3 regions of the Vagococcus lutrae genome follow, and region 1 is predicted to be linked to each of the others. Evidence: predicted binding sites of a transcription regulator. Region 1 holds the regulator's gene; each other region holds the start of a gene.

Evidence for each region. The regulator LexA, encoded in region 1, represses DNA repair genes until DNA is damaged. The targets are predictions, from matches to a motif close to CNAACANNTGTTNG.
Region 2: a site for LexA is predicted at 6,041-6,054, ahead of parE (DNA topoisomerase IV subunit B). Genes of this name have one in related genera too.
Region 3: a site for LexA is predicted at 3,373-3,386, ahead of uvrB (excinuclease ABC subunit UvrB). Genes of this name have one in related genera too.

The regions. Positions count from the first base shown of each region.
Region 1 is NZ_CP097017.1:25,536-35,594, forward strand. Features, by position in the region: gene M2919_RS00165 (CBS and ACT domain-containing protein) at 1-314, shown strand, start outside; gene M2919_RS00170 (AEC family transporter) at 349-1,266, opposite strand; gene M2919_RS00175 (DUF2969 domain-containing protein) at 1,387-1,617, shown strand; tRNA gene M2919_RS00180 (tRNA-Tyr) at 1,694-1,774, shown strand; tRNA gene M2919_RS00185 (tRNA-Gln) at 1,781-1,852, shown strand; gene M2919_RS00190 (hypothetical protein) at 1,925-2,116, shown strand; gene hprK (HPr(Ser) kinase/phosphatase) at 2,223-3,158, shown strand; gene lgt (prolipoprotein diacylglyceryl transferase) at 3,174-3,989, shown strand; gene ppaX (pyrophosphatase PpaX) at 3,989-4,627, shown strand; gene M2919_RS00210 (NAD(P)H-dependent glycerol-3-phosphate dehydrogenase) at 4,643-5,653, shown strand; gene lexA (transcriptional repressor LexA) at 5,987-6,607, opposite strand; gene M2919_RS00220 (DUF896 family protein) at 6,746-6,994, shown strand; gene tkt (transketolase) at 7,079-9,076, shown strand; gene lepB (signal peptidase I) at 9,224-9,832, shown strand; gene M2919_RS00235 (PD-(D/E)XK nuclease family protein) at 9,890-10,059, shown strand, end outside.
Region 2 is NZ_CP097017.1:192,877-202,935, forward strand. Features, by position in the region: gene hslU (ATP-dependent protease ATPase subunit HslU) at 1-1,053, shown strand, start outside; gene codY (GTP-sensing pleiotropic transcriptional regulator CodY) at 1,077-1,871, shown strand; gene M2919_RS00970 (aldose 1-epimerase family protein) at 1,888-2,763, shown strand; gene ald (alanine dehydrogenase) at 2,799-3,917, opposite strand; gene plsY (glycerol-3-phosphate 1-O-acyltransferase PlsY) at 3,998-4,624, opposite strand; gene alr (alanine racemase) at 4,784-5,896, shown strand; gene parE (DNA topoisomerase IV subunit B) at 6,095-8,134, shown strand; gene parC (DNA topoisomerase IV subunit A) at 8,134-10,059, shown strand, end outside.
Region 3 is NZ_CP097017.1:517,185-527,243, forward strand. Features, by position in the region: gene uvrA (excinuclease ABC subunit UvrA) at 1-1,302, opposite strand, end outside; gene uvrB (excinuclease ABC subunit UvrB) at 1,321-3,315, opposite strand; gene M2919_RS02490 (hypothetical protein) at 3,449-4,105, opposite strand; gene M2919_RS02495 (LacI family DNA-binding transcriptional regulator) at 4,107-5,063, opposite strand; gene nhaC (Na+/H+ antiporter NhaC) at 5,463-6,845, shown strand; gene M2919_RS02505 (2-hydroxymuconate tautomerase) at 6,879-7,058, opposite strand; gene M2919_RS02510 (AAC(3) family N-acetyltransferase) at 7,079-7,846, opposite strand; gene M2919_RS02515 (cell division site-positioning protein MapZ family protein) at 7,911-9,263, opposite strand; gene M2919_RS02520 (hypothetical protein) at 9,394-10,059, opposite strand, start outside.

The DNA.
Region 1 (10,059 bases):
TACCTGTTTGTGATGACCATCGTCTTGTTGGAATTTTGACGACCAGTGATGTTTTTGATAGTTATTTAGATATGACAGGATTTTTACAAAAGGGAGTGCGAATGGTCATTCGTGTGAATGAAGATCATCAAGGAGTTTTAGCAGAAATCACCAATCTGTTAGCAAAACATCACGTTAATATTGTTCAAGTTGTCGTTTATCGTGAAACGGGTAAACCGGAAATTGTTTTTCAATTATCTGATATTTCTAAAGAAGAAGTCATGAGTGTGTTCCATCATAGTCGGTTTGAAATCCATCAATTAATAGAAACTTAAAAAGCTTTATCTCTTTTAGAGATAAAGCTTTTTTTTAAGTGGCAATGAGCAACATAATGAAGGTCATACAGATTAAGCTGATTAAGATACTAGCTGATGAAATAAAGCCAGTTGACTCCTCATCAATGCCTATTTTAACACTGTTGACAACAGAAAATGTAGGGATAGGTGCGAAACTTAAAACGGTTAAGACGACACGCACGAGTTGATTTTGGATAGGGATAACGAAAAAGAAGAGCGCGGCTAACATGGCTGAAAATAAATAGCGCCATCCGAGTATTTTAATAATTAATGCGTGTGCTTTATCAGGGAGTGAGAGTTCGAGATAAAGCCCAATCATAAAGAGAGATAAAAAACCATTCGCTTTGGCAACGAGTTCAATAGTTGGCATGATAGCAAATGGGAGTTGTTTATTCATCACTCTTAAACTTAGCATCATGAGATAGGTTACAAAGGGGACAGAAGAAAGTAGTGTGCGAGTTAAATTTTCTATGCGAAATGCAGCGTCTTTTCGCAAACCAAATTTTTGGACGAGCAACATCGTGATACCACCAAGCATGATAGAATTTCCGACGTCAAACATAAACAGGTAAGGTACCGCTTGCGGTAAAAAACCTTGAATAAATGGCAGTGTAAAGTTACCAACGTTATACCCCGTAATCGAAAACATAAAAAACGAGCGTTCTAATGTAGAGTGGTCACGCCATAGATAACTCGCGATTATCAGAAGAACAGTGTTCATCATCATAGCCGTAACCATTAAAAAGATAAACTCAGTTGTCACGTGCACGTTTTGTAATCCAACCATAATCGCAGCTGGTAGAGTAATCGTCATAATAATTCTTGATAAAATCGTACCGTCTTCCTTTTTGAAAAGTCCTTTTCTTTTCAAAAAATAACCTAGTAAAATAATCATAAATAAACCAACAGCTTGAAATAAAATTGCTCCCATAGGAAACTCCTTTTTTTACTTCCATTATCCCTTAAATTTATCGGATTGCAAGGTTAGGAGTTAACAATCTAGTAAATTTATGGTATGGTATCTAAAGAAATGCCCAAAAGGAGTAATGACATGGCTAAGAATAAAGATATCGAAGTAACGATTAATGAAAAGCAAGTGCAAACAGCTGGCGAGACACATATTCATCATGAATTAATGATTGGTAAAAAAGTGATAGGGACGATTGAAGAGCAAGGAAATCAAAAGTTTGTAGCTGTCATTAATGACCAAGAAAGTTTTCCAGTTAAGAGTTTTGATGAAGGATATGAAGTAGTCATTCGTCATTGGAATTTGTTTCAATAAAAAAACAAAAAAGGTCTTGCATTTTTTTTAGAAATTCAGTATGATATAAAAGTCGAGTTTATTACTTGATTTTTTTGGAGGGGTAGCGAAGTGGCTAAACGCGGCGGACTGTAAATCCGCTCCTTCGGGTTCGGCAGTTCGAATCTGCCCCCCTCCATATTATTGGGCTATAGCCAAGCGGTAAGGCAACGGACTTTGACTCCGTCATTCGTTGGTTCGAATCCAGCTAGCCCAGTTTGTCAAGACTACTTTTTTATAAAAGTAGTCTTTTCTTTTTATAATAAGTGAAAAGAAGGGAAGAGAAGAGATGGACATTCAACAAGTCAAACGTAATATTTATCGTCAGTATGTGAATTTAAAAAAAGGTTATGAAGAAATTGTCAAGCCCGAGTTATTAAATCAAGAAGCGAGCGAAATGTCATCTGTAACTTCATATGATGAAGACAGCTATGAATTAACGACGCAACAACGCATTAAATGGCGTTCAAAAGGTTATTAAAAAAGAATCAGTTGTAAACTGATTCTTTTTTTTGTGTCCTTATCATAGCTAAAGCGCTCTTATAATGATAAAATAAAGAAGATTATGGATGGAAGGAAGAAAGCATATGAATGAATTTGTAACAGTTCAGGAACTTGTGAATGAACTTCAATTAGATATTATCGCGGGAGAAGCATTTCTCGAAAATAGAATTTTAACAAGTGATATTTCAAGACCAGGATTAGAATTAACAGGTTACTTTAACTACTATCCTTATGACCGTATTCAATTATTTGGTCGTAAGGAAGCGACGTTCTCGGAAAAAATGACGGCGGATGAACGTTTATTAGTGATGAGAAAGATTTGTCATAAGGAAACGCCAGCCGTGGTTTTTGCGCGCGGCATTAAACCACCAAGTGAAATGATTCAAGCAGCAGAAGAAAATGGTATTCCACTATTGATATCGGATTTAACCACTTCTCGCATCTCAGGAGTGATGTCAAACTTCTTAGAAAGTAAGCTAGCAAAACGTACGTCTATCCATGGTGTTTTGATGGAAATATATGGTCTAGGTGTTTTAATCCAAGGGGATAGTGGTATTGGGAAAAGTGAAACAGGTCTTGAGTTGATTAAAAAAGGGCACCGTTTAGTCGCGGACGATCGCGTCGACGTTTATCAACAAGATGAGCGAACGGTTATTGGTGAACCAGCACGGATATTGGAAAACCTTATTGAAATTCGAGGTATCGGTATTATTGATATTATGAATTTATTTGGTGCCAGTGCGGTGCGTAACAACGTGGAAATCCAGTTAGTCGTTAATTTAGAACATTGGACGCAAGATAAGAAGTTTGATCGATTAGGTGGTGCGGATGAATCTGTTCAAATTGCGAATGTCGACATTCCGAAAATATCGATTCCAGTCAAAACAGGACGTAACGTGGCGATTATTGTAGAAGTAGCGGCCATGAATTTTCGTGCGAAGCGTATGGGCTTTGATGCTACGAAAACATTCGAGGCGAATTTGTCTGCACTTATCGAAGAAAATTCAAAACAAGGATAGAAGGAGAATTATATGATTTTAGCACAGGTCGATCCCATCGCTTTTAAGCTATTTGGGATTCCCATTCATTGGTACGCGTTAATTATCGTATCGGGTATTGTATTAGGTGTTTGGATGGCGAGTCGTGAAGCCGTTCGAGTAGGATTTGAAGAAGATGATATCATTGACTTTATGTTATGGGCACTGCCAATGTCTATTATTGGTGCGCGTCTGTACTACGTTATATTTGAGTGGCGAACGTATATCGAGCATCCCTTACAAATTTTTAATATTCGTAATGGAGGGCTTGCCATATATGGCGGCTTAATTGCAGGGGGCATTGTTGTTTACTTATTTACGCAACATCGTTATTACTCTTTTTGGAAGTTTTTAGATGTGGCCGCTCCCAGTGTGATTATTGCACAGGCGATTGGTAGATGGGGTAACTTTATGAACCATGAGGCGTATGGGCCAGAGACAAGCCGTCAGTTTCTAGAAAGTCTGCATTTACCGAACTTTATTATTGAAAATATGTATATTGATGGAGCGTTTCATCATCCTACTTTCTTGTATGAAAGTATTTGGAATGTGATTGGTTTTGCTGTGATATTGTATCTACGTAGCAAAAAAGATTTATTTAGACAAGGAGAAATTTTCTTGACGTATGTCTTATGGTATTCGTTTGGACGATTCTTTATCGAAGGGATGCGAACAGACAGTTTGTATCTGTTTAATGCGATTCGAGTTTCACAATTACTCTCAGCTGTTTTATTTGTGACCGCATTAATTTTATTTGTCTATCGTCGTAAAAAAGTTATGCCGCCGTTATACAATAAGCGAGGTGTACGTTAATGTCTTTTCAAACAGTTTTATTTGATTTTGATGGCACACTAGCAGATACGAATGATTTGATTAGTGATTCTTACTTGTATGTGTTAGACCATTATTTTCCGGGATGCTATTCTAAAAAGGATGTTATTTCATTTAATGGTCCACCACTCTATGACGTGTTTCATCAGTTATATCCAGAAAAAGCGACAGAGATGGTCGCGATGTACCGTGAGTTTAATTTAGCGCAACACGACGCTTATATCCGTTTGTTTCCGGGTGTTGAACAAGGGTTAATCCGTTTAAAAGAAGCGGGTAAAAATATTGGAGTGGTATCAACAAAGCAAAATAAGACGCTTTATCGTGGCCTTAACCGCTTAGGTATCGAAAAATATTTTGATGTGGTATTGGGTGGCGATGATTATGAGCGCGCTAAGCCACATCCTGAACCCGTGTTAATAGGAATCGAACGATTAAAGGGTGAGTTTACGAGTACGGTTATGATTGGGGACAATTGGCAAGATATCGCTTCAGCCAATCAAGCAGGGGTTACAAGTATGTTTGTTTCTTGGTCGGAGAAAAAAGTAAGCGACCTTTCCCCACACGAGCCAGATATTGTCGTAAAAGATATGAAGGATTTAGTACAAACGATTATCAATTAAGGAGTGAAGGATGATATGGGACAAAAAATTGCGGTGTTAGGAACAGGATCGTGGGGATTAGCTTTAGGGAAAACACTCGTGGAAAACGGCCACCAAGTTGTAATGTGGGGGAGAGATTCAGAGCAAGTAAGCGAAATCCAAACAGCTCATACAAACAAACGTTATTTACCAGACATTGTGTTTCCAGAAGCTTTACAAGCTACAACGGATATGAAAGAAGCGATTGCCGATGCCGATGCAGTACTGTTTGTTGTTCCTACTTACGCGATGCGAGATGTCGCTCGTCAATTTGATAAGCTTGTTGAGCATCAACCCATGATTATACATGCGAGTAAAGGGATTGAACAAGATACACACTTGCGTATTTCAGAAATTTTAGCGGAAGAAATTGCATTAGAGCATCGTCAAGCAATCGTCGTATTATCTGGTCCAAGTCATGCGGAAGAATTAGCTGTGCGTGATATTACAACGATTACTGCTGCTTGCGAGGACATCAAAGCAGCAGAATATGTCCAAAAATTATTTATGAATCAATATTTTAGAATTTATACAAATACCGATGTCATCGGTGTTGAAACAGGAGCGGCATTGAAAAATATTATTGCTCTAGGTTCAGGTGCTATTCATGGGTTAGGGTTTGGTGATAACGCAAAAGCCGCGATAATGACACGTGGATTAGCAGAAATTACACGCTTAGGTGTTGCGATGGGGGCTGATCCCTTAACTTTTATCGGACTTAGTGGTTTTGGAGACTTAGTTGTAACATGTACTAGTGTTCATTCTCGTAACTGGCGAACGGGTAATTTACTTGGAAAAGGGAAAAAACTAGATGATATTTTAGAAAGTATGGGGATGATTGTAGAGGGGGTCGCCACTACCAAATCAGCGTATGAGTTATCTGAAACGCTAAACGTTGAGATGCCGATTACTGAAACTATTTACGCCGTACTTTATCAAGATAAAGATGTAAAAGAAGCCATTCAAGATATTATGATTCGCGACCGTAAAAGTGAAAAAGAGTTTTAAAAAAAACAGCCAATTGGCTGTTTTTTTATATGGAACGATGATTTCCAAAATCATTTTGATAAGACTCTTTTTTTTCGGTAGGTCTGGTAGGATCTGTCATCCCATATTAAAAGCCACAAGATGACAAGCGGCGCAGAGATGGCTACGATAGCCTTTAAACCTAGTGACCCTATATACATTCCAATCAACAAAATGACCATCAATAAACCTAATCTTCTTACACTCGTCATATTGACCACTCCTATACAGAACGTTTGTTCCCTTATTTATATTTCTATTATACAAACATTTGTTCTCTTTGTAAAGAAAAAAATACTCGCGCTTTGCGAGCATTTAAAACTGACTCCGATATAAGCCAACAACGACACCTAAAATCGTTACATTTGAAAGAATAATAGGCTCGTATTGATCGTTTTCTGGTTGTAAACGGAAATGCTGATGTTCTTTGTAAAACCTCTTACAGGTTGCTTCGTTTTCATCAGTCATGGCGATGACAATTTCTCCATTGTTTGCGGTGGCTTGCTGTTTAACAATGACATAATCGCCATCTAATATCCCAGCCTGTATCATACTATCTCCTTTGATTGTCAACATGAATAAAGGAGAGTCGTAATGTTTGACGTCAGGTGGAATAGGGAAGAAGTCTTGTGCTTCTTCTATAGCTAAAATAGGTTCACCTGCTGTAACAGTCCCAAGCATTGGTATAACATCTGACTGGATTCCTAGTAAATGAAGAGCCGTTTTTGTAATTTCAATTGCACGTGGTTTTGCAGGGTCGCGTTGAATCAGTCCTTTTTTTTCTAGACGTGATAGATGACCGTGTACAGTAGAAGTGGACGAAAGTGAAACAGCTTCCCCTATTTCTCTGACTGTAGGTGGATAGCCTCTTTTTTCTACTTCTTCATAGATGTAGCGTAAAATCTCTAATTGTCGATTTTCTTTTTTGCCCATAATGCTCCCCCTAGGTTAATTCCTTATTAAATAAAGTGTACCATATAATAGTTGAGTTATCAAACGTTTGTTCGTATTCTTTTTTCATTGTTTTTTAGGCTATTATTCGTTAAGATAAGAGTGATATGGAGGAGATATAAAATGTTATCAAAAGAAAAATTAGCTAGAATTAATGCGTTAGCCAATAAATCAAAAAAAGAGCCGTTAACAGAAGCGGAAAAGAAAGAACAAAAAGCACTTAGAGAAGAATACTTAGAAAAATTTAGAGGGGGCATGCGTCATCATATTGAAGGGATGAAAGTGGTCGATCAAGAAGGGACTGACGTGACACCTGAGAAGTTAAAAGCTATTCAAAAAGAGAAAAAACTACATAATAGACATAAAGAATAAAACGATATCAGTTGCTTTTTTTTACTAATCAGAGTACAATTCATTAATAAAGGTAAAAAAAACCTAAAACAAGGGGATGAGCGTGTGTTTGATAAAATTGATGAATTAGGTGTGAATACACTCCGAACATTGAGTATGGATATGATTCAGAAAGCAAATTCTGGACATCCGGGATTACCGTTAGGTGCAGCACCAATGGCGTATGCGTTATGGACGAAACATTTAAAGGTTAACCCTAAAACATCTCGTGAGTGGTTAGACCGTGACCGTTTTATTTTATCAGCTGGACATGGGTCAGCATTGCAATATAGCTTGTTGCATTTAGCAGGATATGATGTGACGACAGAAGATTTGAAAGCGTTCCGTCAATGGGAAAGTCGTACACCTGGACATCCAGAAGTCCATCATACAGATGGTGTTGAAGCGACAACAGGGCCTTTGGGTCAAGGGATTGCGATGAGTGTTGGTTTTGCTATGGCAGAAGCGCATTTAGCAGCAACGTACAATCGTCCTGATCATGATATTATCGACCACTATACATATGCGTTATGTGGAGATGGCGATTTAATGGAAGGTATCTCACAAGAAGCGATGAGTTTAGCAGGTCATTTAAAATTAAATAAATTAATCGTGCTGTACGATTCAAATGATATCTCACTAGATGGTGATTTAGATCGTTCTTTCTCAGAAGATGTTAAAGGTCGTGTTGAAGCAACAGGTTGGCACCATATCTTAGTAGAAGACGGTAATGACTTACAAGCTATTTCAGATGCGATTGAAGCGGCGAAAGCTGAAACTGAAAAACCAACCATGATTGAAATTAAAACAGTTATTGGATTTGGCGCACCAAACGCTGGTACCAATAAGGTACACGGGGCCCCATTAGGAGCAGAAGGTATCGCAGCCGCTAAAGCAGCCTATGGTTGGGAATATGAAACTTTTGAAGTGCCTGCTGACGTGACGACACGCTTTAAAGAAGCGATGATTGACCGCGGAGAGGAAATGGAAAAAGATTGGCAAGCACGCTTTGATGCTTACGCTGAAGCTTATCCTGAATTAGCGAAACAGTTGCAAGACGCTTTTGAAAATAAATTACCAGAAAACTGGGCAAGTGAAATGCCTGTTTATAATGTATCTGATGATGCGAAAGCGAGTCGTGTGACAAGTAGCGAAATGATTCAAGCTCTTTCTAAAACAGTTCCTACGCTTTGGGGAGGGTCGGCCGATTTATCTTCATCTAACAACACCATGATGAAAGATGAAAAAGACTTTGAACCGGGACAATATGAAGGGCGTAACATTTGGTTTGGTGTGCGTGAGTTTGCAATGGCAGCAGCGATGAACGGGATTGCTTTACATGGTGGGACTCGCGTATATGGCGGAACTTTCTTCGTCTTTGTCGACTACTTACGTCCAGCAGTCAGACTAGCAGCGATTCAATCAGCACCTGTCACATATGTATTAACACATGATTCTATTGCTGTTGGAGAAGATGGGCCAACACACGAGCCTATCGAACAGCTTTCTAGTTTACGTGGTATGCCAAACTTAAACGTTGTCCGTCCAGCAGATGGAAACGAAGTTCGTGCAGCTTGGCAAGTAGCAATGCGTTCTAATGATCGCCCGACAGTGCTTGCTCTAACACGTCAAAACTTACCTGTTTTAGAAGGAACTGATACATTAGCTGAAGAAGGCGTTGCAAAAGGTGCATATGTTTTATCTCCAGCAAAAGGTGAAACACCAGAAGGTATTTTAATCGCAACAGGTTCAGAAGTAGCATTAGCTGTGGCAGCTCAAAAAGAATTACAAGCACAAGGTCACGATGTTTCCGTCGTTTCAATGCCAAGTATGAATCTTTTTGAAGAACAATCAGAAGACTACCGCGAAAGTGTCTTACCTAAAGCTGTTACAAAACGTGTAGCAATCGAAATGGGTGCAACATTTGGTTGGGAACGTTTCGTTGGCTTTGAAGGAAAAGTAATGGGAATTGACCGTTTTGGTGCAAGTGCGCCTGGTAATACTGTTATTGAAGAGTATGGATTTACTACTGAAAATGTCGTAGCAAATTACTTAAGTATCTAAGAAACGTTTAACGAAACCTTATGATAACGAGCAAGTTTAGTCTTATCTTGAAAGATAAGCTAAGCTTGCTTTTTTTATGACCCATTTAATGATAAAATAGAAGATGAGTAAACGGTGAGGCATTTATCACCGGATAGGAGAGTGACTATGAGCGCGAAGGAATGGGTAAAAGAAATTATATGGTTTTTGGGATTATTAGCTATCATGCTAATCGTGAAAAAATATATCATGTTTCCTGTGGCAGTATCAGGACATTCGATGGATCCAACTTTACAAGATAGGGAACGAATTATGGCCGTGAAACTATCAAAAATCGAGCGGTTTGATATTGTCACATTCCCGGCACCAGATAAGCCTGGAGATAACTATGTTAAGCGAATTATCGGCATGCCAGGAGATACGGTTGCCTATGATAATGATAAGCTTTTGATTAATGGAAAAGAAGTAGCTGAACCATACTTGGATGAGTATAAGCAGTCGCTTGCTGAAGGAGAAGTCTTTACCACGTTGGATACTTACTTGTTAGACAAACCAATCACCCCGACGAAAGATGATCGTTGGGTAACCTCTTTTGAATTAACGGATTTAAATGGAATAAATGAAGCCGTCATTCCAGAAGGTAAAGTTTTAGTATTAGGGGACAATCGTCCAGTTTCTAAAGACGGTCGCTACATTGGCTTAATCGATACGAAAGATATTTCAGGCGAGTTGAAGTTTAGTTTTTGGCCGCTAAGTAAGTTTGGTATGATAAAATAAGAGAGCTGGAACATCTCGATGTTCCAGTTTTTTCACATTAAAAGGAGTTGAAGTGTGATGAGTTTACAATTTGTTTATGGTCCGGCTTCTTGTGATAGTGCGCCTTTCCTATTAAAGCAAGCACAAAATTGGTTGCAACAGGCAGAGGAACATCAAGTTTTTTATTTAGTTCCTAACCACATTAAGTTTGAAACAGAGGTGGCAGTTTTAAAGCAGCTGTCAGAGAT
Region 2 (10,059 bases), 170 kb from region 1:
CAGCACGATCGGGTATACCATCGAGCACGTAAAGCAGCTAACGACCAATTAGTTAAAATTTTAGTGCCAGGCATTAAGAAAGAGCAAAAACAAGCGCGCAATCAAATGGAAATGATGATGCAAATGATGAATAGTTTCCAACAAGCGCCGGAAGAAGAAAAAGAAGAAGTCAATGAAACGATTAAAACAAATCGTCGAACAGTAAAAGATCAGTTAGATAAAGGGTTATTGGAAAATCGAGAAGTGACGATTGAAATTGAAGAGCCTTCAATGAAAATGCCTAGTATGAATAACGGTTTAGAACAAATGGGAATTGATTTAGGTGACACACTCAATGCCCTAACACCTAAGAAAAAAATCAAACGCACGGTGACAGTCAAAGAGGCGCGTGATATTTTAATTCAACAAGAATCTGAAAAACTTGTCAATAAAGCGGATATTCATAGTGAAGCAATTAAATTAGCAGCTAATAGTGGTATTATTTTTATCGATGAGATTGACAAAATTACGTCAAAATCACAACAATCTGGTGAAGTGTCCCGTGAAGGCGTTCAACGAGACATCTTACCAATCGTAGAAGGATCGCAAGTTAATACAAAATACGGTACCATTGCAACCGACCATATCTTATTTATTGCTTCAGGGGCTTTCCATTTAAGTAAACCAAGTGATTTGATACCAGAGTTACAAGGTCGTTTCCCAATTCGTGTTGAGCTTGATGATTTAACGGCAGAAGATTTCGTTCTCATCTTAACAGAACCGGAAAATGCCTTAATAAAACAATATCGTGCTTTACTTGAAACAGAAAATATCTCGGTAACCTTTACCAAAGAGTCCATTGAACGCTTAGCGGATATTGCTTATAAAGTAAACAGTGAAACAGATAACATCGGTGCACGCCGTCTTCATACTATCTTAGAACGTCTATTGGAAGATTTATTATTTGAAGCGGGCGATATGGATATGGGTGACATTATGATTACTGAAAATTATGTAAATGAAAAATTAGGAGACATAGTGAAAGACGAAGATTTATCACGTTATATTTTATAATATGCCAAGATAAGGAGTCATCTATGGAAAATTTACTTGAAAAAACTCGTAAAATTAATGAGTTATTACAACAAAAAAATAGTTTTAAAGAAGAGTTAGAACTGCCGTACAATCAAATGGCAGCTATTTTAGGCGATACGCTTGATGCCAATACCTATATTATTGATAAAAATGGTAGCGTGCTAGGATATCATGTCGAACATGATGTGAATAATCAACGCGTTAAAAATATGGTAGATTCACGTCAGTTTCCACTCGACTATACTCAAGAAGTATCAAGACTACCAAAAACAGAAGTCAATATTCCAATGAGCGATGATAAAACAGTCTTTCCTAAAGAATTTAGTGATGAATATCCTGAATCGGCTACGTCAATTATTCCGATATTTGGTGCGGGTGAACGATTAGGCACGATTATTCTAGGGAGAATTTCAGAGCGCTTTGGAGCGGATGATTTGATTTTAGCGGAGTATAGTGCCACTGTTGTTGGTATGCAAATACTTTATGAACGTTCACGTTCGATTGAAAATGATATACGTGAAACGACAGCCGTGCAAATGGCGATTAACAGCTTGTCTTATAGTGAATTGGTTGCAGTTAAAGCGATTATTGAAAAGTTAGGCAATCATGATGAGGGACGTATTACGGCTTCGAGTGTTGCAGATGAAATAGGCATTACGCGTTCTGTGATTGTCAATGCGTTGAGAAAATTAGAATCAGCAGGTGTTATCGAATCACGTTCGTTAGGTATGAAGGGAACATATTTAAAAATTATTAATCCGCGTTTGCAAGAAGAATTAGCCAAACAAAGCGTATAAGGAGTGTGTTTAACCAGTGAGTTACAGCATTCAAAATCAATGGGTGATAGCGACATTTAAGACAGAAGGAGCAGAATTAACCAGTCTAAAACGTCGTGATTTAGATATCGAGTATTTATGGTCGGGTGATGCGACGTATTGGGGACGTCATGCCCCCGTATTATTCCCAATTGTCGGTCGTTTAAAAGATGATAGTTATCATTATCAAGGACAGACGTACCACATGAGTCAACATGGTTTTGCACGTGATAAAGAATTTCAAGTGACTGAGGTTGGAGATGAGTTTATCCGTTTTTCATTAAGCGCGGATGAAGAAACGTTAGCCGTCTATCCTTTTCGATTTAAACTCGAGATTGAATACCGTTTAGAACAAAACCAGCTAATATGTTCATACCATGTGACAAATGAAGGTGAAACGGAAATGTTTTACTCTGTTGGCGGACATCCTGCTTTTAATGTGCCGATAGATGGACAAGGAAGCTTTGCTGATTATTATTTAGATTTCTATCCGATGAAGTCACGTCTATTATTACCTTTGCAAGGTGCATATGTTGATGAAGACGCCGTAACGCTAGGTCAAACTAATACACGAATCGCGATTCAACGTGAATTATTTAAACAAGATGCTCTCATTTATCAAACGACTGGCGAAAATAGTTTTAGCATCCGCTCAGATAAAACGGACCGTGCTGTGACCGTTATGTTTGATAATATGGATTTTGTTGGTATTTGGAGTCCTTATCCAAAAGAGGCCCCTTTTGTTTGTATAGAACCTTGGCAAGGTATCGCGGATACGGTTACGAGCAATGGAAATTTAGAAGAGAAGAAAGGAATTCAACGCTTGACACCTCAAGCTTCACAAGTTAATTCCTATACGATTCGTTTAGATTAAAAAAGAGCGGTACCTAAAAGGTATCGCTCTTTTTATTACTCACCAATCAGTTTGGCAAGTTGTTGAAATTTTCTATTTTGAGCTGCGGCGATTTGTTCATTAGTAAGAACACCTTGATAAATATTAACGCCTTTTTGTAAAGAAGGAGTCTGACGTAAGACATCATTTAAATCATGCGTCGCCATTTGCATCGCATATGGAAGTGTTGCATTTGTTAAAGCAATCGTAGAAGTACGTGCGACATTACCAGGCATATTAGGTACGGCATAGTGAATGACACCATGACGAACGTAAGTTGGATTGCTATGAGAGGTCACGTGGTCAATCGTTTCAAAAATACCACCTTGGTCGACAGCGACGTCTACGATGACAGAACCTTCTCCCATACTTGCGACCATTTCTTCTGTTACAAGGGTAGGGGCTTTAGCACCGGGAATTAAAACGGTACCGATGACAACATCTGCTGTTTTTACTGTTTCAGCAATATTATGCGCATTTGAAATTAGTGTCTGTATTTCATTCCCAAACAACGCATCAAGTTCGGCTAAACGTTTTTGGTTAACATCTAAAATGGTAACATTTGCGCCTAAACCAATAGCGATTTTAGCAGCATTCGTCCCAACATTTCCGCCACCTATAATGACGACGTTACCTTTCTTAACACCAGGAATACCGGCTAAAAGAATCCCTTTGCCCCCTTTTGACTTTTCTAAAAGCTGAGCACCAATTTGCACGCTCATACGACCAGCGATTTCACTCATCGGTATAAGTAAAGGAAGTGAGCGATCTTCTAATTGAATAGTTTCGTAAGCAATCGCTGTTACTTTGGCATCGATTAACGCTTGTGTTAATTCTGTGGCTGGAGCTAAATGTAAATAAGTAAAGAGAATAAGATTTTCACGGAAATAGTGATATTCACTTGGCTTTGGTTCCTTTACTTTCATGACCATGTCAGCTTGCCAGACGAAAGCAGGGTCATCTGATAAAATCGCACCAGCTGCTTCATATGCGTCATCTGTAAAACCAGAACCTTCACCAGCATTTTTTTCTACACGTACTTCATGTCCTTGTTTAAGAAATGCTTCAACGCCAACAGGTGTCAGAGCTACTCGATTTTCATTATCGAGAATTTCTTTCGGTATTCCGATAATCATATTTTAACCACCTTTTCTATTTAACTACCATTTAATTGTAACATGAAAAAAGATGAGTTAAAAATAATACCTTGATTTTTTTATTTTTTGCTGCTACGTAAACCAAAAGGAACACGACTTTCCGTCCCATTTATAATCCGTTTGATGTTTTCACGGTGTCTTAAAATAATAAAAAGTGTAATGACTATTGCTAAGCTAATAAGTAGAGGGTCTTTATGCGCTAAGATAGCAGGAGCAATATTTGGAATAAAAATAGTTGACAAAGTAATGAGTACGGCAGCAATCATGCTTGTCAAACTAACAGTGCTGGTGATTAAAAGCGTAATCACAAAAATAGAAGCTGAATATAAAAAGAAAATAGGTGAGTAGGCTAATAACATACCAGCGCTGGTTGCAACGGCTTTTCCTCCTTTAAAATGAGCAAAAATCGGAAAGGTATGGCCTAAGATAGCGGCTAGACCAGCCCATAATGGATTAATACTTAAGTGAAAGAAAAGAGGTAAATATGTTGCTAGAGTCCCTTTTAGAATATCCATGAATAAGACCATGAGACCGGCTTTTTTACCTAACACACGAAATGTATTCGTTGTACCAGAGTTACCACTTCCAAACTGGCGAATATCCTTTTGATAAAAAGCTTTGCCAATCCAAACACCTGAAGGAATGGATCCTAATAAGTAAGCAAATAATAAAACGACGAGAGTCATTGGAATAAGTCCTTTCTGTACATTAGTGTGTTTTATTTTATCATGAATAACATCTAGCGACAATCTAATCCATCTCAAGACGGATTAACTTTTTTTCAACGGTATGTTAAACTAACTATGTGATGAAAGGGTTACTCAGTTCGGGAAGGAATGGTTAGTATGGCGATAGGCTCACATCGTCCCACACGAATTATCGTTAATTTGGACGCAATTAAACAAAATATACAGCATGAGCGAGAGCAACTAAAAGACAATCAGGAAATATATGCTGTGGTAAAAGCAAATGGCTATGGTCATGGAGCTGAAGCTGTCTCAAAAGCCGCTTTAGAAGTAGGGGCGACAGGCTTATGTGTGGCTATTTTAGATGAGGCTATAGCATTAAGAAAAAGTGGTATTGAGGCGCCTATTTTAGTATTAGGTGTGACGGATGTCAGAGATATTACTTTAGCCGTTAATTATAATATCATTTTAACAGTGCCAAGTCTTAAATGGTTGGAAACAAGTTTACCCGTGCTTGAAACATCTCAAGTGACCTTACGTTTTCACCTTAAATTAGATACTGGGATGGGACGGATAGGAGTCAGAGAGCGTGAGGAATTAAAAACATTGTTAGAAGTGGTCAAGGCTTCTCCTTACTTAAGTTTAGAAGGTGTTTTCACTCATTTTGCCACGGCTGATAGTGAGAATGAGGACTATTTTAATCATCAAGTCACAAGATTTAAACAACTACTCGAGTGTTTTGAAGAACTTCCTCAGCACGTCCACTGTGCTAACAGTGCCACTGCTATATGGCATGATGATTTACCAACAACGATTATTCGTTATGGAATTGGGATGTATGGCTTAAATCCGTCAGGCACTAGCTTGTCTTTGCCGCATCCATTACTTCCCGCTTTAAAATTAGAAACGGAATTAGTACATGTTAAGCAAGTTCAAGAAAAGACGTCGATAAGTTATGGCGCGACATACTCAGCGAAACCAGGGGATTGGATTGGAACACTACCGATTGGTTATGCTGACGGATGGGTAAGAGCAATGCAAGGTTATATCGTGATGATAGATAATCAGCCATGTGAAATAATTGGTCGCGTTTGTATGGATCAGTGCATGGTTAAACTTCCATATTACTTGCCAGAAGGCACAGCGGTTTCTTTAATCAACAGTGAAGTTTCCGAAAGAATTTCTCCCACTGCGATTGCCGAGTATTTAGGAACGATTAATTATGAAGTTTTGTGTTTATTAAGTGAACGTATACCAAGAGTCTATCAATAAGCCGTCGTAAAAAAACAGTTCATCACTGAACTGTTTTTTACTTTTATCGTATTTTCACTAGTCAAATTGAATTAAAATATGCTATTATTCACAATGGATTTTGCAAAAAATAATTTTTAGCGTATGATATAAAAGAATAGAAACGGAACATATGTTTCGATAAGTTATGCGAATATTGCAATATAAGGAGTCTCAACCATGCCAAAAAAAGTACAAAATGAATATAATGACGCCTCTATTCAAGTCTTAGAGGGATTAGATGCGGTAAGAAAACGTCCAGGAATGTATATTGGATCAAATGACACGCGCGGACTTCATCATTTAGTGTATGAAATAGTTGATAACTCAGTAGATGAAGCGTTGGCTGGCTACGGTAATCAAATTGATGTCACGATTTATAAAGATGGCAGTATCGGTGTCAAAGACTATGGAAGAGGGATGCCGATTGGGATGCATCAATCAGGCGTTCCAACAGTACAAGTTATCTTTACCATTCTTCACGCAGGTGGGAAGTTTGGACAAGGCGGCTATAAAACGTCAGGTGGATTGCACGGTGTAGGAGCCAGTGTGGTTAACGCGCTTTCTGAATGGCTAGACGTGACCATCGTTAGAGATGGCGTTGTATATGAGCAACGTTTTAAAAATGGTGGAAAACCAGATGGAACACTTAAAAAAATGGGGAAGACGAAAGAAAAAAATGGGACCACCATTCGATTTTTACCAGACGCAAGTATTTTTACTACGACTAATTTTTCTTATCATGTCTTAGCGGAACGCTTGCGAGAGTCAGCTTTCTTATTAAAAGGTTTAAAAATTACCCTACGAGATGAGCGTTCTGAAGAAGTGGTGGAAGATGTTTTTCACTATGAAGAAGGTATTAAAGAGTTTATCGAGTATTTGAATGAAGAAAAAGATGACTTGACGCCAGTGGTTTACTTTAGTGGTGAACGTGATGACATTGAGATTGAATTTGCTTTTCAATATAATGACGGCTACTCTGAAAATATTTTATCTTTTGTAAATAGTGTTCGGACAAAAGATGGCGGGACACACGAAATGGGTATGAAAACCGCGATGACAAAAAGTTTTAATGAATACGCTAAACGAACGGGACTTTTAAAAGAAAAAGATAAAAACCTAGATGGAAATGATTTTCGTGAAGGACTGACGGCGATTATTTCTGTTAGAATTCCAGAAAATATTTTGCAATTTGAAAGTCAAACAAAGGTAAAATTAGTGACTGTCCCCGCAAGAACGGCTGTAGAATCGCTCGTTAGTGAGCAATTTGGTTTTTATTTACAAGAACATAGTGACATTAGTGATATGCTTATTAGAAAAGCTATCAAAGCACGTGAAGCGCGAGACGCGGCACGAAAAGCGCGTGAAGATAGTCGTAATGGGAAAAAACGAAAGAAAACCGATGCGTTGCTTTCAGGAAAACTGACACCTGCACAATCACGAAATCCTAAGAAAAACGAACTTTATTTAGTGGAGGGGGATTCTGCTGGAGGTTCAGCTAAGCAAGGAAGGGACCGTCGTTTCCAAGCGGTGTTACCGTTACGTGGTAAAGTCATTAACACAGAAAAAGCCAAGCTAGAAGATATTTTGAAAAACGAAGAGATTAATACGATGATTCATACGATTGGTGCAGGTTATGGCGCTGATTTTACTTTAGAAGATTGTAACTATGACAAGATTATTATTATGACCGATGCGGATACAGATGGTGCGCATATCCAAACATTGTTATTAACATTCTTTTATCGTTTTATGACACCGTTAGTTGAAGCGGGACGTGTCTATATTGCGTTACCTCCTCTTTATAAAGTGTCTAAAGGACGAGGGAAGAACGAGAAGATTGCGTATGCCTGGACAGATGACGAGCTAGAAACAGTGACACAAGATGTCGGTAAAGGATATACGTTACAACGCTACAAAGGTCTAGGTGAAATGGACGCGACACAACTTTGGGAAACAACGATGAATCCTGAATCGCGGACGTTAATCCGTGTGACACTGGATGAAGAAGATGGTGAATCTGGTAGTAACGAAAAAATCGTGTCCACGTTAATGGGCGATAAAGTGGATAAACGTCGTCGTTGGATAGAAAACAACGTCGCCTTTACCCTAGAAGAAAGTGGAAGTATTTTAGAAGAAGCCCAAGAAAAACATTCCCTTGAAACTGCAACCGCAATTAGCTTGTTTGAGGAAACAATGGATGAAGGTGGAGAAGAATAATGGGACGTAATCAATCTATACAGGAATTGGCACTTAAAGATGTTATGGGAGACCGTTTTGGTCGTTATTCCAAATATATTATTCAAGAGCGAGCATTACCCGATATTCGCGATGGATTAAAACCGGTACAACGTCGGATATTATATGCGATGCATCAAGACGGTAATACTCACGATAAAGCATTTCGAAAATCTGCCAAAGCCGTCGGAAATATTATGGGGAATTATCATCCACATGGAGATATCAGTATTTATGAAGCCATGGTTAGGATGAGCCAAGATTGGAAATTGCGAAATATCTTAGTTGAGATGCACGGTAATAATGGGAGTATGGATGGTGATCCACCTGCTGCAATGCGTTATACAGAAGCACGGCTTTCTCAGTTAAGCAACGAGTTGTTATCTGATATTGAAAAAGAAACAGTCGACTTAGTATGGAACTTTGATGATACTGAAAAAGAACCGACTGTTTTACCAGCGCGCTATCCTAACTTATTAGTCAACGGTTCGACTGGTATTTCAGCTGGTTATGCAACCGAAATACCACCGCATAATTTAGGAGAAGTGATTGACGGGACAGTATATTTAGTGGACCATCCTAATGCGTCACTTGAAAAATTAAACGAGTTTATCAAAGGACCTGATTTTCCAACAGGAGGCATTTTACAAGGGCAAAAAGAATTGAAAAATGCTTATGAAAAAGGTAAAGGCCGTGTTGTACTTCGCTCGAAAGCAGCCATTGAAGATATTAAAGGTGGTCGTCAACAGATTGTCATTACGGAGTTGCCGTATGAAGTCAATAAAGCGGTATTAGTTAAAAAAATGGACGAAATGCGCTTAAATAAAAAGGTCGAAGGGATTTCGGAAGTCAGAGATGAATCTGACCGTACGGGTTTAAGAGTCGTCATCGAATTGCGTAAGGATGCAAATGCAGAAGGTATTCTTAACTACTTATATAAGAATACAGATTTACAAGTTAATTATAACTTTAATATGGTCGCCATTGACAATCAACGTCCGAAGCAAGTATCATTACGCGATATTTTATTAGCATATGTTAATCATCGTCAAGATGTTGTCACAAGACGCTCTCAGTTTGAATTAAAACGCGCTCAGAGAAGACAACATATTGTTGAAGGATTAATGAAAGCTCTCTCGATTCTCGACCAAGTGATTGCCACGATTCGTCAAAGTAAAGATAAGAAAGATGCGAAGCTAAACTTAATGGCCGCGTATCAATTTACAGAACAACAAGCAGAAGCAATCGTTTCTTTACAATTATATCGCTTAACTAATACCGATATTACAGCGTTACAAAAAGAAGCGAAAGAATTAGCGGAAGAAATCGAGACGTTAACCAATGTTCTATCCGATAGTCATGCTTTGAATCGCGTGATAAAAAAAGAATTGCGTGAAATAAAAAAACAATATGCGACGCCACGTTTAACAAAAATCGAAAAAGAAATTGAAGAGATTGTCGTGGAAACAGAAGTTTTAGTTGCGCAAGAAGATGTTGTAGTTAGTGTGACGCGCGAAGGCTATTGGAAACGTAGTAGCACGCGTTCTTACAGTGCATCAGCTGCAGAAGAAATTGGAATGAAAGAGTCTGACTATGTGGTTTATGCAGCGCAACATCATACGTTAGAACAATTACTTTTTGTCACGTCAAAAGGGAATATGCTCTATCGACCTGTTCATGAGTTGCCTGAATTAAGGTGGAAAGATGTAGGGGAACATATCTCTCAATCTCTAACAGGCATTACCTCGGATGAGGAAATCATTGCTGTCTTCCCTTATGAAGAGAAGATGGCAGAGGAGACCTTTGTCTTTATTAGCCGTAATGGTATGATAAAACAGACGAAAATCAAAGAGTTTGCACCATGGCGGACGTATAAGACACGCCCGACAATGTGTATGAATTTAAAA
Region 3 (10,059 bases), 490 kb from region 1:
CAAGGCCGTCACTTCACCAATATGCTTACCGGCTACTTTAACAGATAAAGCTTGCGGATTTAATCGATAACCATGACAACTTTGGCATTGTAACTCTGTCATATATAAACGCATTTGTTCGCGCGTATAGTCACTGTTTGTTTCATGATAGCGACGGTTAATGTTATTCAAGACGCCTTCAAACGGAACTTCCACATCTCGAACGCCTCCAAAGTCATTTTCATAATGAAAATGAAACGTTTGTCCGTTTGACCCTTTTAATACTAAATCTTTAGCGGTTTGTGGTAGCTCTTCAAAAGGCGTATCCATATCGATATCAAATGCTAGACATGCTTGTTCTAGCATTTGCGGATAATAATTCGAGCTAATCGGATTCCAAGGCACTAACGCTCCTTCACGCAACGTTTTCTTTTTATCTGGTACAACTAAGTCTGGGTCGACTTCTAATTTAATACTCAATCCGTCACAATCTGGACACGCTCCAAACGGCGCATTAAAAGAGAACAAACGCGGTTCCAATTCGCCTATCGTAAATCCACAGTACGGACACGCATAATGCTCACTAAAGAGTATTTCTTCTTGTCCCATCACATCGACTAAAGCATAACCTTCTGCTAAACGTAGCGCCGCTTCAAATGAATCAAATAAACGAGAACGAATACCTTCTTTCACGATAATTCGGTCGATGACAATCGCAATCGAATGTTTTTTATTTTTTTCTAATTCTGGGACTTCTGTCACATCATACGTTTCGCCATCAACACGCACACGAACGTATCCTTGTTTTTTAATCATCTCAAATACTTTTTTATGTTGCCCTTTTTTCTTAACAATAATCGGCGCGAGAAGTTGAATTTTCGAGCGTTCTTCCAACGCCATGACTCTGTCCACCATTTGTTCGACAGATTGACTTGCAATTTCCGTGCCGTCATTAGGACAAATCGGCGTCCCTACTCTAGCATATAAAAGTCGCAAGTAGTCATAAATCTCTGTAACAGTTCCAACAGTAGAACGTGGATTTTTACTAGTCGTCTTTTGGTCGATCGAAATAGCTGGACTAAGTCCATCAATACTATCGACATCCGGTTTATCCATTTGTCCTAAAAACTGGCGGGCGTAAGAAGATAAGCTTTCTACATACCGTCTTTGTCCTTCAGCATAAAGAGTGTCAAACGCCAACGAACTTTTCCCAGAGCCCGATAACCCCGTTACAACTACGAGTTGATCCCGTGGTATCGTGACATCAATATTTTTCAAATTATGAGCACGCGCACCGTGTATTACAATCTTATCATTTGCCATGCTATCTCCTCCTGAATCCTATCTTTTTCCTTTTAATTCTAATAATGCATCACGCAAGGTAGCCGCCCTTTCAAAATCTAATGCTTTGGCCGCTTCTTTCATTTCATGTTCCATTTCCAGCATGACTTTTTCTTTTTCAGATTTATCTAAATTCGCATAGTTATCTACTAAGCTAAATGATTCGTCTTCTTCTGCCACTTTTGAAATGCGAATTAAATCGCGAATTTCTTTTTTAATAGTTTTCGGTACAATACCATGTTCTTCGTTATAAGTTTGTTGAATTTCACGGCGTCGAGCAGTTTCGTCCATTGCTTTTTTCATTGAGTCAGTTATTTTATCAGCATACATGATGACGCGACCATTTTCATTACGCGCGGCTCGTCCGATTGTTTGAACTAACGAACGCTCACTTCTCAAGAAGCCTTCCTTATCGGCATCTAATATGGCGATTAAAGAAACTTCTGGCACGTCCAACCCTTCACGCAGTAAGTTAATACCAATAAGGACATCGTATTCTCCTAAACGTAAATCGCGAATTAATTCTGTTCTTTCTAACGTCTTAATGTCACTATGTAAATATTTGACTTTCATCCCTAATTCTTTCAAGTAATCGGTTAAATCTTCCGACATCTTTTTAGTTAAAGTCGTGACAAACACCCGCTCGTCGCGGTCAACTCGCTCATTGATTTCGCCGACTAGGTCATCAATTTGCCCCATAATTGGACGAACTTCGATTAACGGATCTAATAAACCAGTCGGGCGAATAATTTGCTCGACAACGGTATCCGTTCTTTCTAATTCATAAGGTCCTGGTGTAGCTGAAACATAAATAATCTGATTCACGTGTTTCTCAAACTCTTCTAAACGCAAGGGACGGTTATCCAAAGCACTTGGCAAACGAAAACCGTGGTCAACTAACATTTTCTTACGTGCTTGGTCACCGTTATACATACCACGAATTTGCGGTAAGCTTACGTGCGACTCATCAGCGACGATTAGGAAATCTTCTGGGAAAAAGTCTAATAAGGTGTAAGGCGCTTCTCCCGGTTCACGTCCGTCCATATGACGAGAGTAATTTTCAATACCCGAACAATATCCCATTTCACGCATCATTTCAATATCGTAATTCGTCCGTTGTTCTAAACGTTGAGCTTCAAGCAACTGGTCGTTTGCTCTTAACTCTGCTAATCGCTCTTTTAACTCTGCTTGAATTTTTTCAATCGACGTTTCCATATGAGCTGCATCCGTTACGAAGTGAGTCGCTGGAAAAATAGAAACATGTTTACGATCGGCTAATATTTCTCCCGTTAGCGCATCAACTTCACGAATACGCTCGATTTCATCTCCAAAAAACTCAATGCGCAAAGCATGTTCATCACGAGAAGCTGGAAAAATCTCGACAACATCTCCACGGACACGAAAACGTCCTCGTTGAAAATCAATATCATTGCGCTCAAACTGAATCGTTACAAGACGTTCTAATAATTCTTGGCGGTCAATTTCCATACCTTCTCGAAGTGATAAAACTTTCGCTTGATATTCGTTTGGATCACCTAATCCATAGATACAAGAAACTGAAGCTACCACAATCACATCGTTACGTTCTAACAACGAACTTGTTGCCGAGTGACGCAGTTTATCTATTTCATCATTCACGCTCGCATCTTTTTCGATAAATGTATCACTACTTGGAACATAGGCCTCCGGCTGATAGTAATCATAATAACTAACAAAATACTCGACTGCATTGTTAGGAAAAAACTCTTTAAATTCGCTGTACAGCTGACCAGCTAACGTTTTATTATGTGCAATGACCAAGGTTGGTTTATTTACTTCTTGAATAACATTTGAAATAGTAAAAGTCTTTCCTGTTCCAGTCGCACCTAATAATATTTGTTCTTTTTTATTGTTTTTTAAGCCTGTCACTAGCTGTTTAATTGCTTCTGGTTGATCGCCATTTGGCTGATAATTGGAAACTAATTGAAACTGTCTATTCTCTTCACGTTCAATCATAAGTCCGCTCCTTTTACTCTTAAATCGTGTTGTCTAATACTCTCTATTTTAACATAGCGAACATACTTTCGCTATTATTTCGGTTTATTTTACTCATCAAATAAGATAAAAAAAGAGTGGTTCACACCACTCTTTAAAATGTGTATTCTGATGTCTTGCCTCCACCATGTTCATAAGTGAGATTTTCCATTTCTTTAGGAAAAATAATTTCTGTATATAACGGAGAGATGGTGTCATAAAATCCAAGTGAGGCATACGACATGTCTTTTAACTGATAACTATACCCTTTTCTGACAGGTGTTTCCACCTCATCTGAAAACGTGATATATTTCGTCGAACGACTAATTTTATACAGTTTATCATGCGCTTTAAAATAATAAAGGTAACGTGTGCTCCCTAGATAAGTGATAACATCTTCTTCCAAAATCTCTGACTTATCATATAGACCAATTTCTTCTATTTTTGGTTTATCTAATAATTTTGCTGGATGATAATGATAATACTGATAACGAAATGCCTTTGGACGCCGATCGCGCATTGCCGGTGTTACTAAACGCGATAAATGATCATAGTCTTTTGTTGACTTTGTTCCAGATATCATGGCATAGATAAGTCCGCTTCCTGTTAATACTATGATAAACAACGTCAGGTATCTCATCTTCTTTTTTAAAGGAAGACGATACAGTAAAAAGAAAATTAAAACAAATAAAACCAATCCTGTTATAAGAAATAAAATGGGAAGCGTGATATAAATAAATTTTTCTGAAGCTAACCACTCATCTGCCGTCATATTAGCTTTCTCCTTTCGTACTTCCACGAATAATTAACTCTGGGTCAAACAAGCGGTTGCCTTGAGGTGCTCCTTTTTGTTCAATTTTATTCAACAGCATTTTAGCACAAGCTGACCCCATTTCCACCACATTTTGTTTAATCGTCGTCAATCTTGGATAGGCAATTTGATCTAAAAACACCCCGTCAAAACCGACTATACCAAAATCATGTGGAATTGTTGCTTCTTTTGCTAGTAATCCTCGCTGAATACCAAATGCCAAACGATCGGAACTGCATACAAAGGCGGTATTTTTTGAAAAGCTTGCAAAATTTTCATCGATGTATCGGGCTGTGTAGCGTGAGCGATTATCAAACTTTAAAATTTGAGGAAGCATATCCGCCTCTTGCATCGCATTAATATAGCCTGCTTCTCTAGAAAACTCAAAAGGCTCCATAACATCAATTCCGATAAAAATGATATGTTCGTATCCACACGCAAGCGCATGTTTCGTCGCCAAATAAGTGCCTTGTTGATTATTAGTATCAACAAAATCATAGCCATAGCGATTTTCTCCAAAAAGGATGACAGGTTTCTCGATACCATTTATCCAGTCATAATCCTTATCACGCATTCCTGTAATGATATAGCCATCACATTGTCCAATATCAAAACTGTTCTCTGACACAAGTTGCAAGGAATACTGATGATTATCTAATTCTTTTGAAATTCCCATCAACAAATTCATGTAGTATGGTTCAGTCGTATCCATCTCTTCTAAGATAAAAAGTTTAATCACTTGCGTGCGATTATGTGCCAATGCTTTTGCCGCCACATTAGGCTTATAATTGAGCTCTTTCATTGCCTGAAATACTAATTCTTTTAACTCATCCGTGACTTGCTCTGGATGATTAATCACTCTTGAAACTGTCATTTTTGATACATTTGCTCGTTTGGCAACATCGGTTAGCGTAACCATTTTGTTCCTCCTAGACCATTCCTTTAATAAGCTTATTATAGCGATTTTAAAAATAAATTGCTAGCTGATTTTAATTTTGGGGGTTGACAATGTAATTTAAGCATGAGATAGTAAGACACAATAAAATAAAAAAATCAGAAAAGAACAGTAGTGATGAATCTCAGCGTTCAGAGAATTGACGGTTGGTGCGAGTCAAACAGGATTCAATCATGAATTACATCTTTTTAACAAGCTGATTCGTTTCATCTCACGATAGCAGATGATAAAGATGACTTAAGGTGCACATTAAGTCAATTTAGGGTGGTACCGCGAATATCTCGCCCCTATCAATCGACATGATTGATAGGGGCTTTTTTTATTTTATTTAACACACTTACACATATTAAAAGGAGGCACATTATGACTAAAACCATTACATTCAAAGAAGCAGCATTTATATTTGTTACTATGTTAGGCATCATCGGGGTGAGCGTCATTTATCTTGGTTTGTCGCCGATTGTGCCGATTATTCTTACTTTAGCACTTCTCATTTTATGGGGAAAATGGCGTCGTCACTCATGGCAAAATATACATGACGGAATTCAAGAAGGCGTTGCGACAGGAATTATTCCCATGCTTATATTTCTTTTAATCGGTGCCTTAATTGCCAGCTGGATTGCTGCTGGTATTATCCCAGCTATGATGGTCGTTGGCTTTAAACTAGTAAACGTGAATTACTTCATTCCTTCCGCTTTCGTCGTCTGTGCGATTATCGGAACATCGATTGGAAGTGCCTTTACAACAGCTTCCACTGTCGGCTTGGCACTCATGGGGATGGGGATTAGCTTGGGCTTTAATCCTGCGTTATTAGCTGGTGCTATTATTTCTGGTGCGGTGTTTGGTGATAAAATGTCACCTCTATCCGACACAACTAACTTAGCTGCAGCCGTAGCTGGTACTGACTTGTTTAAACATATCAAAAACATGATGTGGACGACCGTTCCAGCTTTTATTCTTTCACTGATTTTATTTTTTATATTAGGTAATCAAACACATGCGACTCAAGGTACAGCTGAGATTAATTTATTGATCGATACGTTAAAAAGTGAGTTTCATATAGGATGGTTTTCAGCCATACCGATTTTATTAATGGTTGGTTCTTCACTTTTAAAAATGCCAGCCATTGCAACCCTTCTACTAAATATTAGTGTTTCAATTGGGCTGTATGTTATACAATCTCCATCAGCAACGATTAAGCAAATTGCAACTATCATCGAACAAGGCTTCGTTGCAGAGACTGGTGTCGAAAATTTAGACGCTCTGCTCAGTCGTGGGGGACTAAATAGTATGCTAGGCTCTATCGCACTCATCTTGTTGACACTTTCACTCGGTGGTTTATTGATGAAGTTTGGAATTATCGAAGCGTTAATGGCTCCTTTAGCCGAAAGATTAACATCTCCAACTAGTTTAATTTCAGCGACTGTCATAGGGGGTATCTTAGCCAATGTTTTAATTGGCGAACAATACCTATCGATTATTTTACCAGGTAAGGCTATGAAACCTTCTTTCGATAAATCTTCCCTTGACCCTACTGCTTTATCTCGCGCTTTGGAAGATTCTGGAACTGTCTTTAATACATTGATTCCATGGGGAGTTAGTGGTGTTTTCATGGCCGCTACGTTAGGCGTCCCGACACTTGTATACTTGCCATTTTGTTTCTTTAACTTACTATCTCCCATTCTTTCAATTGCTTCCGGTGTAACTGGAATCGGATTAAGTGAAAAAGAACCCATAACGGCTTAAAAAAAACTGCGACTCGTGAAAGTCGCAGTTTTTTTATTTTGGTGAAACACCCGCTAAACCATAATTTTCTTTTTTCATTTCTTCGATAACGACGGTAACCGCCTCTTGTTTTGCTCCCGTTGTTTTAACAACTGTTTCAGTTACTTCTTTAATAAGTGCTTGTTTTTGTTCAACGGTTCTTCCTTCTAACATTTGAACTGTTACGATTGGCATACTTAATCCTTCTTTCTTATTTATACTCTATCCTTTGGCAAATAGCTTTCTGGAATAGGTTCAAAGTGACTAAATAATGATATTTCCTGATTTAATAGATAAGTAACAAACTCTGTCATCTTTACTGTATCACAAAGTTGTGATGTCGCATCGCCTATTTTACCTTCCACAGCTACACCGTAATCTAAGAACGGTTGATACAACTTGTTATATTTCTCTGACGTACTTCCATAGTGACGTCGTTGTGGCGAATCGATGACTTGTCCATTTACTTTAACTTTCAGCGGTTGTCTTTCAATCGTCATTCGGTCGGGTACATCTACGATTTCTTCAATACCATGAATAAACGTATTACGATTATGATTAACCCCTATCAATAAGACTTTTGCTTTTCGGTCTAACATATGGCCTATCCAACCGTTTGGCGGTGCGGGTGTATCAAACTGTTCTGCGCCTTCCGTAAAGATATCTACTTCTGACGGTTTCCCGTAGGCCGCTAGCGAATGTGTCGGATGCCACGAGCGTTTTACGCCTTCCCGATGTCGAAAAATTTCAGGCATAATCCCTATACAAGGTTGTTCTGTTTCCGGGTTAAAAATAGGGTTTTCTTCATTAATTTGTCGCCAAGTATGCGTCGGTACAAGTAACAGTCCTTCATTTAAATAGGTCATCAAAGCGTCAATTAATGTGTCAACGCCATTTTCCATAGGCCCAACGGCTTTCACTGACGTATGAACCAAAACGGTATCTGTCGGCAATAAACCAAGTTTTTCAAAATCTTTTTTCAATGATTTAACTGTATGCAATCATTATTCGCTCCCTATCTTTATTTAATCAAACGTACGCTCTTTCTTAACGCGTACCGTCCGTTCCATTTCCTTTAAACCAACCTGTTTTACAATTAATTGTGACGAGATAAAAAGGCATTTCAGCTTTTGGCCATGGCTGCAATAGTGGTGACTCGGCATTCGTAGCATATAAATCATAATATCCCTGTCCGTCACGTATTTCTTTTTTAACCAAGGTATAACCACCGTCAACAATATATCCACGACGTAAACACTCTGCAAGCACTTGCTCTTTCACTCCAGGCGCCCAAGCCCATGCATCGCTAGCATTTGGGTCGTCTTGTGGATTCACTTTTTGCTTCTGAGCTTTCTCTGCTTCTAATTTCTTTCTATTTTCTTCTTCCTCTTTTTTCTTAGCTGCTTCTTGTTCTTCTTTCTTTTTAGCTTCTTGTTCATCAAACGTTAAAATAATTTGCTTCATCGAGTCATTTAACGACGTTTTAATCTTAGGATGAGTCACCTGTTGAACAAGTTGATTCGCTTCGTCAATCTCTTTCTTCGTTAGATTTTCTTTCGGTTGCTTATCATCATTCATTAAGGCTTTCACAGCCTTCTGCGCTTCCTGTCTAACTTTCAATTGTAGCTTCGTTTCTTCTAACGCATGATTGATCATTTTATCAAACTCATCTTTTTCTGAATTAACTGGACGTGTTAGAATTTCATCCACATTTTCTTTTAAGATTGCTTGATCGTTAAGGGTATTACCTACAATATAATTGTTTTCGTAGTACTGATTAATACTCTGTTGTTTTTTAAATCGGTCATGAATATCGACGGACATTTTGGTCAATTCTTTTTGATACGCATCATTATCAACCGCGTCAATACGTTTATCCGCTCTTAAAATTTTATCTTCCGTTATCCCAGCATTGAGAAAGATATGCTGTTCATCAAAGTATAGCTTTTCAAAAGCCAGTGTCGTTTTTTGATAGGCCTGTTCAACCTTTTCAAGACGTTCAGCTTCTTTTGCGTCAGCATATTTTTTCCCTAATAATCCCGCGCCGACCAACGCTAATAAAATGACCACTATTACGCTCCATTTGCGTGACGATTTTTTCTTTTCACGTGCGGGATGAACGTTTGGTTTCTTCTCTTGTTTCTCATTTTTAGTACTTGGCGCTTCTTTATCACTTGTTTTTTGAGCCGTTTCATCTTTCATATCGGAAGATTTACTGGTTGATTCTTGATTATTTTCTTCATCTATATTTAATAGCTTAGCTAATTGAGGTTCACGACGGCGCCGTTTTGGCGTCTCAGAAATATTCGTATGCTGATTTACTTCTCCACAATGGGGACAAGCATCTAGTGTTTCATCATACGTTTCATGACATTTGGTACATTGAATCATTTTAGACATGATTTACTCTCCACTTCCTTTTTTAATCTGTGTTCTATTTTATCATAAAATGACAAGAGTGCCTATTACGATTGTATCTCGATATGATGACAGAAAAAATCTGCTAGTGATATCACTAGCAGATTTTCATTTATTGGATATCAAAACCGTCAATCGAAAGATTCGTAATATAACCTTGTACTTCATTGTCTACCAGTTTCGCTGAAAAGTGCACCCTATCAGACGCTTGTAAGAAAAGAGCAAGCGTATTATCGGCTTCACTGGCCGTATAAATACGATTATCATCCAACACAAACTTAATAATAACACCATCACTTGTTTCAATAGGTGAAGTCAAGCGAACAATTTGTCCACTTATTTCAGTCTCTGTTACTTTAGAGGTAGCTGTCACATTACTCCGTTTTTCTCCCAGTTTTAAACGATAAACTTGCAGCGCTTTATCAACTGTATCTTCCATTGCCAAAATATCGGTATCCGTCGCGTTAACATAAGCAATTTTTTTGAAAATACCGTTTTTATCAAGCATGGAAACAACCCATGTAGGAACGCCGTCAATATTATATAGAAGAGGCATATTTCCGACTAGTTTTTTCTCTGGATAGACTAAATTTACAAGGCTGAGAAGACCCTCACTATCCATCATATTTTTCTTACTATAATAGGTTAATTCTCCTGTACGTGCATTGATATAAGAATATCCGATAGCAGAATCATCGCTATTAGATGGGGAAGTAAAATCAGTAAAGTAAAGCATCTCACCTTTTTCATTAAAAATAGGTGTCACTTCGTCTTCAGT